Linked DNA regions of Immundisolibacter sp.. The protein of the gene in region 1 interacts with the protein of each later gene in a pairwise test. Links are inferred from orthologs where the notes say so. Each region holds a gene or a part of one and is shown on either strand. Other genes may lie near its edges.

What was found. The genes of interacting proteins can lie anywhere in the genome.
Region 2: the proteins of H5U26_RS02195 (region 1) and H5U26_RS10385 interact in binary tests that used the Escherichia coli proteins (3 or more experiments, as listed by UniProt). The link is inferred for Immundisolibacter sp. from one-to-one orthologs.
Region 3: the proteins of H5U26_RS02195 (region 1) and ftsA interact in binary tests that used the Escherichia coli proteins (3 or more experiments, as listed by UniProt). The link is inferred for Immundisolibacter sp. from one-to-one orthologs.

Annotation. Positions count from the first base shown.
Region 1 is NZ_JACIZD010000001.1:452,992-458,577, reverse strand. Bases 249-3,037 are described here. They hold H5U26_RS02195 (rod shape-determining protein), read right to left. Parts: upstream 2,271-3,037; coding sequence 1,227-2,270; downstream 249-1,226. Other genes in these bases: gatA (Asp-tRNA(Asn)/Glu-tRNA(Gln) amidotransferase subunit GatA), read left to right, coding at 2,697-3,037; gatC (Asp-tRNA(Asn)/Glu-tRNA(Gln) amidotransferase subunit GatC), read left to right, coding at 2,377-2,664; mreC (rod shape-determining protein MreC), read right to left, coding at 303-1,181; mreD (rod shape-determining protein MreD), read right to left, coding at 249-276. Outside these bases: more of mreD, read right to left, coding at 1-248; more of gatA, read left to right, coding at 3,038-4,154; Asp-tRNA(Asn)/Glu-tRNA(Gln) amidotransferase subunit GatB, read left to right, coding at 4,151-5,586. UniProt on the Escherichia coli protein: Forms membrane-associated dynamic filaments that are essential for cell shape determination. Acts by regulating cell wall synthesis and cell elongation, and thus cell shape.
Region 2 is NZ_JACIZD010000008.1:56,267-60,826, reverse strand. The notes cover bases 1,514-4,443. They hold H5U26_RS10385 (RodZ domain-containing protein), read left to right. Parts: upstream 1,514-2,463; coding sequence 2,464-3,423; downstream 3,424-4,443. Other genes in these bases: hisS (histidine--tRNA ligase), read left to right, coding at 3,432-4,443; pilW (type IV pilus biogenesis/stability protein PilW), read left to right, coding at 1,649-2,461; rlmN (23S rRNA (adenine(2503)-C(2))-methyltransferase RlmN), read left to right, coding at 1,514-1,643. Outside these bases: ndk (nucleoside-diphosphate kinase), read left to right, coding at 105-536; more of rlmN, read left to right, coding at 549-1,513; more of hisS, read left to right, coding at 4,444-4,560.
Region 3 is NZ_JACIZD010000001.1:192,854-197,483, forward strand. Bases 1,514-4,513 are described here. They hold ftsA (cell division protein FtsA), read left to right. Parts: upstream 1,514-2,395; coding sequence 2,396-3,631; downstream 3,632-4,513. Other genes in these bases: H5U26_RS00915 (D-alanine--D-alanine ligase), read left to right, coding at 1,514-1,525; H5U26_RS00920 (cell division protein FtsQ/DivIB), read left to right, coding at 1,518-2,399; ftsZ (cell division protein FtsZ), read left to right, coding at 3,748-4,513. In the rest of the region: murB (UDP-N-acetylmuramate dehydrogenase), read left to right, coding at 1-554; more of H5U26_RS00915, read left to right, coding at 554-1,513; more of ftsZ, read left to right, coding at 4,514-4,630. UniProt on the Escherichia coli protein: Essential cell division protein that assists in the assembly of the Z ring. May serve as the principal membrane anchor for the Z ring.

The sequences.
Region 1 (5,586 bases):
CCACAACGGCAACACGCGCAGACGCTGATGTTCGGCCAACACGGCGGCCGCCACCACGGCCAGCGCCAGCGCATGCTGGCCCAGCGGCGCGCCGGTGAGCGCGTCCTGCAACAGGCCCAGCGTGAAGCCGGCGGTTATCCCCACCCGGTCCGGCTGGGCCAGGCACCAATAGGCCAGCACCAGGGTCAGCCAGGGCGGCTGCCAGGCCACCGCCCAGGCCGGCAGCGGCGCCGACAACAGCAATCCTGCCGCCAGCAGGCTGGCGGCGATGGCCATGCTCCGGGGCGGGACGGGCGCGGCGCTCACGGGACTGACGCCGGGGCCGTCGCGGCGCCGGGATCGGCGGGCGCAGTCTGCGCCGCCGGCCATACCAGCAATACCTCCTGGATGCGGTCCACGCGACCGCGCGGCGTGGCCTGCACCTCGGCGAACTCGCCCTCGCCGATGCGGTTCACGCTGCTGACCGTGGCCACCGGCAGGTCCGGCGGGAACACATCGTCCAGCCCGGACGTGACCAGCGCGTCGCCCACTTCCATATCGACGTGGTTGGGCAGGTAGGGCAGGTCGAGCGCACCGATCGGCCCGCGGCCCACGGCGATGGCGCGTACCCCGCTGCGGACGCACTTGACCGGTATGGCGTGCCGGCTGTCGGTAATCAGCAGCACCTGACTGGTCTGCGCCGCCACGTGCTGCACCTGGCCGACCACGCCGTCGGCATCGAGCACCGGCTGGCCGACGAACACGCCCTGCAGGGAGCCCTTGTCGATCTGGATCTGCCCGATGTAGGGGTCCAGGCCGACCTTGACCGTGCCGGCGATCAGCGCCCGCAGCGGCTGCTGCGTGTGCGCCAGCGAATCGAGCAAGGCACGCAGGCGGCGGTTTTCGGCCTGCAGGGCGTCCAGCGTCTGCACCTGCAGATGCAGGCGCAGGTTCTGCTCGCGCAGGGCAGCGGTCTGCGCGCGCAGGACGGCGCGTTCGCGCAAGTTGTCGGTGCCCCAGGCCCAGGCCCGAAACGGCAGATCGATGGCCTGCTGCACCGGGTGCAGCACGGTCAGCAAGGTGCTGCGCAGCGGCACCAGGCGCGGACCGCGCTGGTCCAGAAACAGCAGCACCACTGCCGCCAGCGTTGCCAGCAGCAGGCGGAGCGCCAGCGACGGGCGGCGCCGGAACAGGCTAGGCATGGGACATGCGGCGATACCGCGCGACCGGATCGGCCGCGCGGGAACTCACTCCTCGTCGAAGATGTCGGTGACCTGGTCGATGAAATCGAGCGCCATCTCGCCGCCCTTGGCCACGCACAGCATCGGCTCGTCGGCCACCACCACCGGCAGGCCGGTTTCCTCCGAGAACAGCCTGTCGATGCCGCGCAGCAGCGCGCCGCCGCCGGTCAGCACCATGCCGCGCTCGGCCACGTCGGCGGAAAGTTCCGGCGGGATCTGTTCGAGCGCCTTGCGCAGGCCGGCGATGATGCCGTGCAGGGGGTCCTGCAGCGCCTCGAGCACCTCGTTGCTGTTGAGCGTGAAGCTGCGCGGCACGCCCTCGGCCAGGTTGCGGCCGTTGACCTGGATTTCCAGCACCTCGTTGCCCGGATAGGCCGAACCGATCTGATGCTTGATGGTCTCGGCCGTGGACTCGCCGATCAGCGTGCCGTAGTTGCGGCGCACGTAGTTGATGATGGAGTCGTCGAACTTGTCGCCGCCGATGCGCACCGACTCCGAGTACACCAGACCGTTGAGCGAGATGACCGCAATCTCGGTGGTGCCGCCGCCGATGTCGATGATCATCGAGCCGGTGGCCTCGCTGACCGGCAGCCCGGCGCCGATGGCGGCGGCCATGGGTTCCTCGATCAGATATACTTCGCGGGCCCCGGCGCCGAGCGCGGATTCACGAATGGCGCGCCTTTCCACCTGCGTCGAGCCGCAGGGCACGCCCACCACCACGCGTGGACTGGGGCGGAAGAAACCACGTTCGTGCACCTTGCGGATGAAGTGCTGCAGCATCTTCTCGGTGACGTAGAAATCCGCGATCACGCCGTCCTTGAGCGGCCGGATGGCGGTGATGTTGCCGGGCGTGCGACCGAGCATGCGCTTGGCCTCGATGCCCACCGCCTGGATCACCTTGCGGCCGTTGGTGCTGGCGCCGTGGCGGATGGCCACCACGGAAGGCTCCTGCAGCACGATGCCTCGCCCGCGTACCGACACCAGCGTGTTGGCGGTGCCAAGGTCGATGGCAAGATCACTCGAAAAAAGCCCGAACAGTTTTTTGAACATCAGTGGGTCCGACCGGCCTCTAAGATATTGGAACGGCAACAAAACTGCCGTGGCGCCGCAATCTAGCAACGGCGCCCGGCGTTAACAACCAGCGGCGAGGAACAGGGTGTCGATAAGCAGCGACGAGGTGCGCAAGGTGGCGCATCTGGCCCGCATCGAGGTGTCGGCCGGGCAGCTGACGACCTATGCGGCCGAACTGAGCACCATTCTGGAACTGGTGACCCAGCTGGACGGTGCCGACACCGCGCAGGTGCCCCCCCTGGCCCATCCGATCGACGCCAGCCAGCGCCTGCGCGCCGATACCGTCGCCGAAACCGACCAGCGGCGCCGCTTCCAGGCCATCGCACCGGCGGTGCAGGACGGCCTGTATCTGGTGCCAAAGGTCATCGAATGAGCGCAGTTTACACCCCACGGCAAGCCTGACCCATGCTCGACCAGACCCTGACCGAACAGGCCGCCGCGCTGCGCCGGGGCGATTATTCGGCCACCGAACTGACGGCCGCCTACCTGGCCCGCATCGGCGCTCGAAACGCTGCACTGAACGCCTTCATCACCGTCACGGCCGAGGCGGCCACCGCGGCTGCGGCGGCCGCCGACGCGGCGCTGGCCGGCGGCGATGCCGGTCCGCTGGCCGGCATCCCGATCGCCCACAAGGACATCTTCTGCACCGACGGTGTGCGCACCAGCTGCGCGTCGCGGATGCTGGACAACTTCATCGCGCCCTACGACGCCACCGTGGTCCAGCGCCTGGCCGCCGCCGGCGCGGTGATGCTGGGCAAGACCAACATGGACGAGTTCGCGATGGGCTCGTCGAACGAGACCTCGTTCTACGGCCCGGTGCGCAACCCCTGGGATCTGGATCGCGTGCCGGGCGGCAGCAGCGGCGGTTCGGCGGCGGCGGTGGCGGCCGGCCTATGCAGCGCGGCGACGGGCACGGATACCGGCGGTTCGATCCGCCAGCCGGCAGCCCTGACCGGCATCTGCGGCCTGAAGCCCACCTACGGCCGGGTGTCGCGCTACGGCATGGTGGCGTTTGCCTCGTCGCTGGACCAGGCCGGGCCGATGGCCCGCTCGGCGGCCGACCTGGCGCTGCTGCTGCAGGTCATGGCCGGTTTCGACGAGCGCGACTCGACCTGCATCGACCGCCCGGTGCCGGATTACGCGGCCGCGCTGGAGGCGCCCTTGAGCGGCCTGCGCATCGGCCTGCCGGCGGAATATTTCAATGCCGGCCTGGATACCGCCGTCGGCGATGCCGTGCGCGCGGCTCTGGCGGAACTGGAGCGCCTGGGCGCCCAGCTGGTGGACATCGCGCTGCCGCACACGGCGCTGTCGGTGCCGGCCTATTACGTCGTCGCGCCGGCCGAGGCCTCGTCGAACCTGGCCCGCTATGACGGCGTGCGCTACGGCTACCGGGCGCAAAATCCGGCCGACCTGACCGATCTGTACAAACGCACGCGCAGCGAGGGCTTCGGTGCCGAGGTCAAGCGGCGCATCCTGATTGGCACCTACGTGCTGTCGGCCGGCTACTACGACGCCTATTACCTGAAGGCCCAGCGTGTGCGGCGGTTGATTCGTGAAGACTTTCTGAGCGCGTTCGGGCAGGTGGACGTGATCGCCGCGCCGACCACGCCGCAGCCGGCCTTTCGCCTGGGCGAGAAGCAGCACGACCCGGTCGCCATGTACCTGTCGGACATCTACACCATCGCGGCGAATCTGGCTGGCCTGCCGGCCTTGTCCGTTCCCTGCGGGCTGGTGCAGGGCCTGCCGGTGGGGCTGCAGCTGATCGGCCGCGATTTCGACGAGGCGCGGTTGCTGAACGTCGCCCACCGCTACCAGCAGGTGACCGACTGGCACATGCGCCGCGCGCCGGAGGCCCAAGCATGAGCGCCTGGGAAACCGTCATCGGCCTGGAAGTCCACTGCCAGCTGGCCACCCGCAGCAAACTGTTCTCGGGCGCCGCGACGGCATTCGGCGCGCCGCCGAACACGCAGGCCTGCGCCATCGACCTTGCGCTGCCCGGCGTGCTGCCGGTGCTCAATCGCGAGTCGGTGGCCATGGCCATCAAGTTCGGCCTGGCCGTCGGCGCGCAGATCGCGCCGCGCTCGGTGTTCGCGCGCAAGAATTATTTCTACCCGGACCTGCCCAAGGGCTACCAGATCAGCCAGTACGAGCTGCCGATCGTCGCCCGCGGCCACCTCGACATCACGCTGCCGGACGGCACCGTCAAGCGCATCGGCATCACCCGCGCCCACCTGGAGGAAGACGCCGGCAAGTCCCTGCACGAGGACTTCCACGGCCTGACCGGCATCGACCTGAACCGCGCCGGCACGCCGCTGGTGGAGATCGTCTCCGAGCCGGAGCTGTCCAGCGCCGCCGAGGCGGTGGCTTACTTGAAAAAACTGCACGCCCTGGTGCGGTACCTGGAAATCTCCGACGCCAACATGCAGGAAGGCTCGTTCCGCTGCGACGCCAACGTGTCGGTGCGCCGGGTCGGCGACAGCAAACTGGGCACGCGGGCCGAGATCAAGAACATCAACTCGTTCCGGTTCGTGGAGCGCGCCATCGAGGTCGAGGTCGAGCGTCAGATCGAGCTGCTGGAAAGCGGCGGCCAGGTGGTGCAGGAAACCCGCCTGTACGACGCCGAGCGCAACCAGACGCGCGCCATGCGCAGCAAGGAAGAAGCCAACGACTACCGTTATTTCCCCGATCCGGACTTGCTGCCGATCCAGGTGTCCGAGGCCTGGGTGGAGCAACTGCGCGCGCAACTGCCGGAACTGCCGCAGGCCCGTCAGGCGCGCTTCGTGTCCCAGTACGGCCTGTCCGACTACGACGCCGGGTTGCTGACGACCGAGCGCGAGCTGGCCGACTACTTCGAAGCCGCACTGGCCAGCGGCGCGGAACCGAAGCTCGCCGCCAACTGGATCAACGGCGAACTCGCCGCCGCCCTGAACCGCGACGATCTGCCGATCACCGCCTCCCCGATCGGCCCGGCCGCGCTGGGCGGACTGCTCGGGCGCATCGCCGACCAGACCATTTCGGGCAAGATCGCCAAGGACGTGTTCGCCGCCATGTGGCAGGGCGAGGGCGAGGCCGACGCCATCATCCAGGCGCGGGGGCTGAAGCAGATCACCGACAGCGGCGCCATCGAGGCGGCCGTCGAGGAGGTGCTGGCCGCCAATCCGGAGCAGGTCGAGCAGCTTCGGGCCGGCAAGGACAAGGTGCTCGGTTTCCTGGTCGGGCAGGTGATGAAGGCCACCGGCGGCAAGGCAAACCCGGCGCAGGTGAACGCGCTGTTGCGATCAAAAGTGGGCGTTTA
Region 2 (4,560 bases), on another replicon or contig:
CAGCGCGGCTCGGCGGAGGGTCAACGCGTCCGGGCGGGGCACCGACAAGCTGTTAGAATTCGCCGCCCTTGAAATCTCCCGTCTACCCCATCCTGAATCACACCATGGCCACTGAACGCACCCTGTCCATCATCAAGCCCGATGCCGTCGCCAAGAACGTCATTGGCGCCATCTATTCCCGTTTCGAGCAGGCCGGCCTGAAGATCATCGCCGCCCGCATGGAGCATCTGAGCCGCGAGCGTGCCGAGGGCTTCTACGCCGTGCATCGCGAGCGGCCGTTCTTCAAGGACCTGGTCGCCTTCATGACCACCGGCCCGGTAATGATCCAGGTGCTGGAGGGCGACAACGCGGTTGCCAGACACCGCGAGCTGATGGGTGCCACCGATCCGGCCAAGGCCGCGCCGGGCACCATTCGCGCCGACTTTGCCAGCAACATCGAAGAAAACGCCGTTCACGGTTCCGACAGCGTCGAGAATGCCGCGACCGAGATCGCCTATTTCTTCGAGCCCGGGCAAATCTGCCCGCGCACGCGCTAAGCCCCGGACGTCTTGGACGCGACCTGCACCAAACCCAACCTGCTGGACCTGGATCGCCCGGGTCTGGCCGGTTTGCTGACGCAGCTGGGCGAGAAGCCGTTTCGGGCCGATCAGCTGCTGCAGTGGCTGCATGCGCGTGGCTGCGACGATTTCGCGGCCATGACCAATTTGAGCAAGGCGCTGCGCGAACGGCTGGCGCAGGAAACCGAAATTCGGGTGCCTGAAGTCACTGCCGACCAGCAGGCGGCGGACGGCACCCGCAAATGGCTGCTGCGCCTGCCCGGCGGCAGTGCCATCGAGACGGTGTACATCCCCGAGACGCGCCGCGGCACGCTGTGCGTGTCCTCGCAGGTCGGCTGCCAGCTCAACTGCAGCTTCTGCCAGACCGCCCAGCAGGGCTTCAACCGCAACCTGAGCACGGGCGAGATCCTGGGCCAGATGTGGACCGCCAGCCGGCTGCTGCCGCCGCACCCGGTGCGTGAGAAGCCCATCACCAACGTCGTGTTCATGGGCATGGGCGAGCCGCTGCTGAACTTCGACAACGTGGTGGCCGCCATCCGCGTGCTGCTGGACGACCTGGCCTACGGTCTGTCCAAGCGGCGCGTTACGGTCAGCACCGCCGGCGTGGTGCCGATGATCGACCGCCTGCGCGAGGAATGCCCGGTGGCGCTGGCCGTGTCGCTGCATGCGCCGGACGACGCGCTGCGTGACGAACTGGTGCCGCTGAACCGGCGCTACCCGATCGCCGAACTGCTGGACGCCTGCCGCCGTTACGTGGCCGGGGACGATCGCCGCCGCGTCACCTTCGAGTACACGCTGCTGGCCGGCGTCAACGACCACCCGGCGCAGGCCAAGGCATTGGCCAAGCTGCTCGCGCGCGTGCCGGCCAAGGTCAACCTGATTCCGTACAACCCGGTCGCCGGCCTGCCCTACGAGACCTCGCCCCCGGAGGCGGTCGCGAAATTCCGCGACGAGGTGCTGCGTCACGGCCTGGTCGCCACGGTCCGTAAGACCCGCGGCGACGGCATCGACGGCGCCTGTGGTCAGCTTGCGGGCAAGGTGCTGCCGCGCCAGCGGCGCAGCACGCACGTGCCTGTGGTGGTCTGAGTCCGATGCCCAGGCAGGTCGCAGTCTCGATCGCCGCCCTGGTCCTGGCCGGTTGCGCCAGCACGCGCGATCCGGCGCTGCGGGACGCGTCCGGCGGTGAACTGGCGATCGACATGGACACCTGCAGCCGTGTTGCCAGCGATCCGGAGCGCAAGCTGAGCAAGAACGAGCGCCTGTCCGAGCTGCGCATGGCGCTGGGCGCAGGTTACCTGCAGGAGGGGGCGCTCGATGTGGCGCTGCGGGAGCTGGAGCAGAGCCTGCAGCTGAACCCGCGCAACGCCAGCGCGCATGCCGCCATGGCCTTGCTGCAGCTGCGGCTGGGCAAACCGCAGGTGGCCGAGGAGCATTACCAGCGCGCGCTGGCCTTGTCGCCCAGCGACCCCGAAATCCGCAACAACTACGGGGTATACCTGTGCGGTCAGGGCAAGGCGCGCGAAGCGGACGCGCAGTTTCGCTGCGCCATTGCGAACCCGCTTTACCAGACCCCGGCCCTGGCCTATACCAACGCCGCCGAGTGCGCGCTACGCCACGGCGACGGCGAACGTGCCCAGATCGACCTGGCGACCGCCGTGCAGCTGGACCCGGGCTTTGCAACGGCCAGCCTGATGCTGGCCGACCTTCAGTTCAAGAAAGGCGACGCCCGCACCGCCCGTGAGCATCTGGCCCGCTATGTCCGCAGCGCCGGTCAGACGCCGGCCGGGTTGGCGCTGGGGATCCAGGTGGAAACGGCTCTCGGCGACCTGGACCGGGCTGCCAGCTACCGCATGTTGCTCAAGAACCGTTTCCCCGATTCGCGCGAAGCGCAAGAGCTGCATTGACCGTGGACGTGGAGCATGACGCGGCGCCGGCGGCTGCCGCTTCGATCGGCGAGCAGCTGCGCCAGGCCCGCCTCGGGCGCGGTTGGTCGACGGCGGAAGCCGCCAACCGGCTGCGCCTGCGTGCGCCACTGATCGAGGCTCTGGAAGCCGGCGACTACGCGCCGTTTGGGGCAGCCACCTACGCCCGCGGGCAGCTGCGCAACTACGCGATCCTGCTGGGACTGGACGAGCAGGCCCTGTTGCGCGGTTTCCGGCCGGCGTCAGCCGATGGGCATACCACGCCCCTGCGCCGTGCTCCCGAACTGCACCCCGGGCGCCCCCGGCTGGTGCGCGTGGGTGGGCTGCTGGTCGTGCTGGCGTCCGCGGTGTTGGCAGCCATCTGGGCCGGTGCCGGACGCGAGCCGCCGGTAGCGGATGGTGAGCCCGCGCCCGTGCATGCCGATTCGAGTGTTGTGCCGGCCGAGCCGCCGCGGCTCGATGCCGTGCCGGAAAGCCCGCCGCCGGTGGAGGCGATTGCCGACTCTCCGAGCGCGAGTGCAGATCAGGTCGTCGCCACTGAGGCGACGCCGGCTGCGGCGGCCGAAGCGGCACCGTCGCCGTCGCCGGGAGCCGGCCAGCAGCTCGCCGCGCACGCTTCTGATGCTGCCGGCCAGGGCGAGGCTGAACTGCGCCTGCGCAGCCGGGCCGTCAGCTGGGTGGAAGTCACTGACCACGCCGGCCGGCGCCTCGTTTACGAACTGGTCAGCCCGGGTCCGGAACGCACCGTGCGCGGACAGCCGCCGCTGCGGGTGTTGCTCGGCAACGCGCCGGCGGTCGACGTTTTCTACAATGGCGAGCCGGTCACGTTGCCGGCCGACCAGCATGTGGTGCGCATGACGCTGGGCACCCGGCCGCCGCAGGCGGCTTCCGAATTCCCCGGCACATCGCCGTCCGGCGCTGTGCCGCCCGCCACGACTCCCTGATACCGATCATGGTTGCCAAGCTCCAGGCCGTACGCGGCATGAACGACCTGTTGCCCGCAGACAGCCCGCGCTGGCGCGGCGCCGAACAGCGCCTGCAGGCGGTGCTGGCCCGGTACGGCTACGAGGAAATCCGCCTGCCGCTGGTGGAGCCGACCGAGCTGTTCGCGCGCACCATCGGCGAGGTCACCGACATCGTCGAGAAGGAGATGTACACCTTCCTGGACCGCAACGGCGACAGCCTCACGCTGCGCCCGGAAGGCACCGCTGGCGTTGTACGCGCCGGCATCGAGCACGGTCTGTTCCAGGGTCAGCTGCTGCGGCTGTGGTATCAGGGGCCGATGTTCCGCCACGAGCGCCCGCAGCGCGGCCGCTACCGGCAGTTCCACCAGTTGGGTGCCGAGTGTTTCGGCAGCGCCGAGCCGGAGCTGGATGCCGAGCTGATCGGCATGACCGCGCAGTTCTGGCGCGAGCTTGGCCTGTCCGGGCTGCGGCTGGAGATCAACTCGCTCGGCTCGCGCGAGGCCCGCGCCGCCTACCGCGACCGGCTTCAGGCCTATTTTCGCGATCACCAGGCGGCGCTCGACGCCGACAGCCTGCGCCGCCTCGACACCAACCCGCTGCGCATCCTGGACAGCAAGAATCCGGACCTGACGGCGCTCATCGCCGCCGCGCCGAGCCTGCCGGAGCACCTGGACGTCGACTCGCGGGCGCATTTCGAGCGCCTGTGTGCCCTGTTGGATGCACTCGGCGTGGCCTATACGGTCAACCCGCGCCTGGTGCGCGGCCTGGATTACTACGGCCGCACGGTGTTCGAGTGGGTCACGGATGCGCTGGGCGCGCAGGGTACGGTCTGCGCCGGTGGCCGCTACGACACGCTGGTCGAACAGCTCGGCGGGCGCGCCACGCCGGCCATCGGCTTTGCGCTGGGTCTGGAGCGCCTGCTCGATCTGCTGGCCGCCAGCGGCATCGATCCGGCCACGCCCCGCGAGATCTGGTACCTGGTTTCCGCGCCGGGCGCCTGCCGGGCGCAAGCCATGCTGCTCGCCCAGCAGCTGCGCGCGGCAGCGGATGCACCGACCGTCCTGCTGGACCACTCGGCCGGCAACTTCGGCAAGCAGGTCCAGCGCGCCGACAAGG
Region 3 (4,630 bases), 260 kb from region 1 along the record:
CCGGCGGCGAGTTCCTGGCCGGCATTCCCGGCACGGTCGGCGGGGCGCTGGCCATGAATGCCGGCGCTCACGGCGGCGAGACCTGGCAGCGCGTCGCTGCCGTGCAGACCATCGACCGCGCCGGCACGCTGCACCGGCGCCTGCCGGACGCCTACCGCATCGCCTACCGCAGCGTCAGCGGCCCGCCGGGCGAGGGTTTCGTGGCGGCCGAATTCGCCTTCGAGGCCGCGCCCGTCGAACGCGTGCAGGCGGCCATCCACGCCCTGCTGCGCCGCCGCGCCGCGACCCAGCCCCTGCGACTGGCCAATGCCGGATCGGTATTCCGCAACCCGCCGGGCGATTTCGCCGCCCGGCTGATCGAGGCGGCGGGCCTGAAGGGCCTGACCTGCGGCCGGGCGCAGGTGTCCGAGCTGCACGCCAATTTCATCGTCAACCTTGGCGGCGCCCGCGCGGCCGACATCGAATCCCTGATCGACACCGTGCAGGCGCGGGTCGAGGCCGCCAGCGGCGTGCGTCTGGAGCCGGAAGTGCGGCGCGTCGGAGAGGCCAGCTGATGCGCGCGCCACAGAATTACGGACGGGTGGCGGTGCTCTACGGCGGCCGTTCGGCCGAGCGCGAGGTGTCGCTCAAGAGCGGCGCGGCGGCCCTGGCCGCACTGCGGCAGGCCGGCGTGGATGCGGTCGGTATCGACGCTGCCGCGCCGGATCTGCTGGCGCAGCTGACCGCTGGCGGATTTGCGCGCGCCTTCATCGCGCTGCACGGGCGCGGCGGCGAGGACGGCACCCTGCAGGGCGCGCTCGACTGGCTGGGCCTGCCCTACACCGGCTCCGGCGTGCTCGGCTCGGCACTGGCCATGGACAAGCAACGCGCCAAGCAGGTGTGGCAGGGCTGCGGCTTGCCGACTGCGCCGTATGCCCTGGCCGGACCGGACAGCGATTGGGACGCGCTGGCGGCGCGCCTGGGCTTGCCGCTGATGGTGAAGCCCTCCCGTGAGGGCTCGAGCATCGGCATGAGCAAGGTCGAGCGCGCCGCCGACCTGCCAGCGGCCGTGGCAGCGGCGATGGCCCACGATCCGCGGGTGCTGATCGAACGGTTCATCGGCGGCGGCGAGTACACCGTCGGCATCGTCGGCAACCGCGTGCTGCCGGCCATCAAGCTCGAAACGGATCGCGCCTTCTACGACTACGAAGCCAAGTACCTGCGCGACGACACCCGCTATCTGTGCCCGTGCGGGCTGCCGGTGGCGCAGGAACGCGCCCTGCAGCAGCTGGCGCTGGACGCGTTCGCGGCGCTGGACTGTTTCGGCTGGGGCCGGGTCGACCTGCTGCTGGACGACAGCGGCGCGCCGTACCTGATGGAGGCCAACACCGTGCCGGGCCTGACCGACCACTCGCTGGTGCCGATGGCGGCGCGCGCGGTGGGAATGGATTTCGGCCAGCTGATGCTGGCGATCCTGGACACCAGCCTGCACCAGCCGCAGGCCGCGCCGCGGCTGTTGGTGGCCGGGGAACAGGCCGATGTTTAGGGCACCGCCTCCGCCGCGCCCGCTGTACCAGTCCATCGGTGCGGCCTCGCTGCCGCGTCAGGGCGCCCGGCCGCAGCGGCGCGGCGCCCGCCTGCGCCCGCCAACGCTGCGCGAACAGGCGACGGTGTGGCTGGCAACCGCGCGCCAGATCGGGCACTGGGCGTGGCGGTTGGGTCTTGCCGCATTGCTGCTGGCGGCCATGGTCGGCGGCGCCCGGGGCCTGGCGTGGATCACCGACCCGGCGCGCTTTCCGCTGACCACGGTGGAGATCACCGGCGACCTGGATCACGTCGACCGGGCGGCGCTGCAAGGGCGTCTGCTGCCGGCCGCCGCGGGCGGCTTCTTCAGCGTGGACGTGGCGGCCGTGGCCGAGGCCGCGCGGCACGAGCCGTGGGTCAAGCGCGCCCTGGTGCGCCGCGTGTGGCCGGACAAACTGGTGGTGCAGATCGTCGGCCACCGGGCCATCGCCCGCTGGGGCGACGGCGGCCTGCTCAGCGACAGCGGCGAGGTGTTTGCGGTCGCCGGACCGCTGCCGGAGGCCTTGCCCCTGCTCAGCGGCCCCGCCGGTGCGCGGCCGCAGCGGGTGTTTGCCGACTACCAGCGCTTCAGCCGCCTGCTGGAGGGCCTGCCACCGGTGCGCGAGGTGCGTCAGGAGGCCCGTGGCGCCTGGCACATCGGGCTTGCCAACGGCATGACCATCACCGCCGGCCGCAAGGACGTGGCCGGCCGCCTGAAGCGCTTCGCGGCCGTCTACCGCAGCCGCCTGGCGGGCGTTGCGCCGCCGCTCGAAAGCGTGGACTTGCGCTACAGCGACGGCTTTGCGGTGCGCTTCAAACCGCCTTCCGAACCCGACCGCAAGGTCATGGATTTATGAGCAAGAAACAGGACAAGCGGCTGATTGCCGGCATGGACATCGGCACCTCCAAGATCGTCACCCTGGTCGGCGAGGTGACGCCCGAGGGCGAGCTTGAAATCATCGGCCTTGGCACGCACCCCTCGCGCGGGCTCAAGAAAGGCGTGGTGGTGAACATCGAATCGACGGTCGCTTCCATGCAGCGGGCGGTCGAGGAAGCCGAGCTGATGGCCGGCTGCCAGATTCATTCGGTCTATGCCGGCATCGCCGGCAGCCACATCCGCAGCATCAACTCGAACGGCATCGTTGCCATCCGCGACCGCGAAGTCACGCAGGCCGACGTCGACCGGGTGCTGGACGCCGCCAAGGCGGTGGCCATCCCGATGGACCAGCGCATCGTGCACGTGCTGCCGCAGGAGTTCGTGATCGACGAGCAGGAGGGCATCCGCCAGCCGGTGGGCATGTCCGGCGTGCGCCTGGAGGCGCGCGTGCACATCGTCACCGCCGCCGTCAGCGCCATGCAGAACATCGTCAAGTGCGTGCGCCGCTGCGGCCTGGAAGTGGACGAGCTGGTGCTCGAGCAGGTCGCCTCCAGCCATTCGGTGCTCACCGACGACGAGATGGAACTGGGCGTGTGCCTGGTCGACATCGGCGGCGGCACCACCGACATCGCGGTGTTCATCGGCGGCTCGATCGCACACACGGCGGTGATCCCGATCGCCGGCGATCAGGTCACCAACGACATCGCCGTGGCGCTGCGCACGCCGACCCAGTTCGCCGAGGAAATCAAGGTCAAGTACGCCTGCGCGCTGCGCCAGCTGGCCGGCGCCGACGACACCATCGAGGTGCCCAGCGTCGGCGACCGGGCGCCGCGGCGCCTGTCCCGGCAAACGCTGGCCGAGGTGGTCGAGCCGCGCTACGAGGAGCTGCTGCGCCTGGTGCAGGCCGAGCTGCGGCGCAGCGGCTTTCAGGATCTGATCGCCGCCGGCGTGGTGCTGACCGGCGGCAGTTCCAAGATGGAAGGCGTGGTCGACCTGGCAGAGGAAATCTTTCACACGCCGGTGCGGCTGGGTCTGCCGCACCGGGTCAGCGGGCTGGTGGACGTGGTGCGCAACCCGATCCACGCCACCGGCGTCGGACTGCTGCTGTACGCGCTCGAACAGCGCGCCACGCAGGAGCCGTCGCGGCGCAGCTTGAGCAGTTTCAACGGCATTTGGGCGAAGGTCAAAACCTGGTTTCAGGGGGGCGTATGACGATTCTGGGCGACAGAGGCAAGGGCAAAGGCAGGGGCGAGGCACGCGACACGATTCTTGGCCGGGGACCGGGCGGTTCTCGCGGTAAGCTACTGGACACCGGGGGCAGCACGAACATGTTTGAACTTATGGAACCAACCGAACAGAACGCCGTCATCAAGGTCATCGGCGTCGGTGGCGGCGGCGGCAACGCCATCGAACACATGCTGGCGCAGCAGATCGATGGCGTGGATTTCATCGTCGCCAACACCGACGCGCAGGTGCTGGGGCGCACGTCTGCACGGACCGTGCTGCAGCTGGGCACCGGCCTGACCAAGGGCCTTGGCGCCGGCGCCAACCCGGCTATCGGCGCGCAGGCGGCGATGGAAGACAAGGAACGCATCGCCGACGCGCTCGACGGCGCCGACATGGTGTTCATCACCGCCGGCATGGGTGGCGGCACCGGCACCGGCGCGGCGCCGATCATCGCGCAGATCGCGCGTGAGCTGGGCATCCTGACGGTGGCGGTGGTGACCAAACCGTTCGGCTTCGAGGGCCGCAAGCGCCTCGACATCGCCAACGAGGGCATCGCGGCGCTGGGCAAGCACGTCGACTCGCTGATCATCATCCCGAACGACAAGCTGATCACCGAACTGGACCGCAACTTCCGCCTGACCGAGGCCTTCAAGGCCGCCAATCAGGTGCTGCAGGGCGCCGTGCAGGGCATTGCCGAGCTGATCACCCGGCCGGGCCTGATCAACGTCGACTTCGCCGACGTGCGCACCGTGATGTCCGAGATGGGCATGGCCATGATGGGCTCGTCCAGCGCCAGCGGCGATGGCCGGGCGCGCATCGCCGCCGAAGCGGCCATCAGCAGTCCGCTGCTGGAGGACATCAACCTGTCCGGTGCGCGCGGCATCCTGGTCAACATCACCGCCGGCCTGGACATGTCGATCGGCGAGTTCGAGGAAGTCGGCAACGTGGTGCGGGAACTGGCCTCGGCCGACGCCTGCGTGGTGA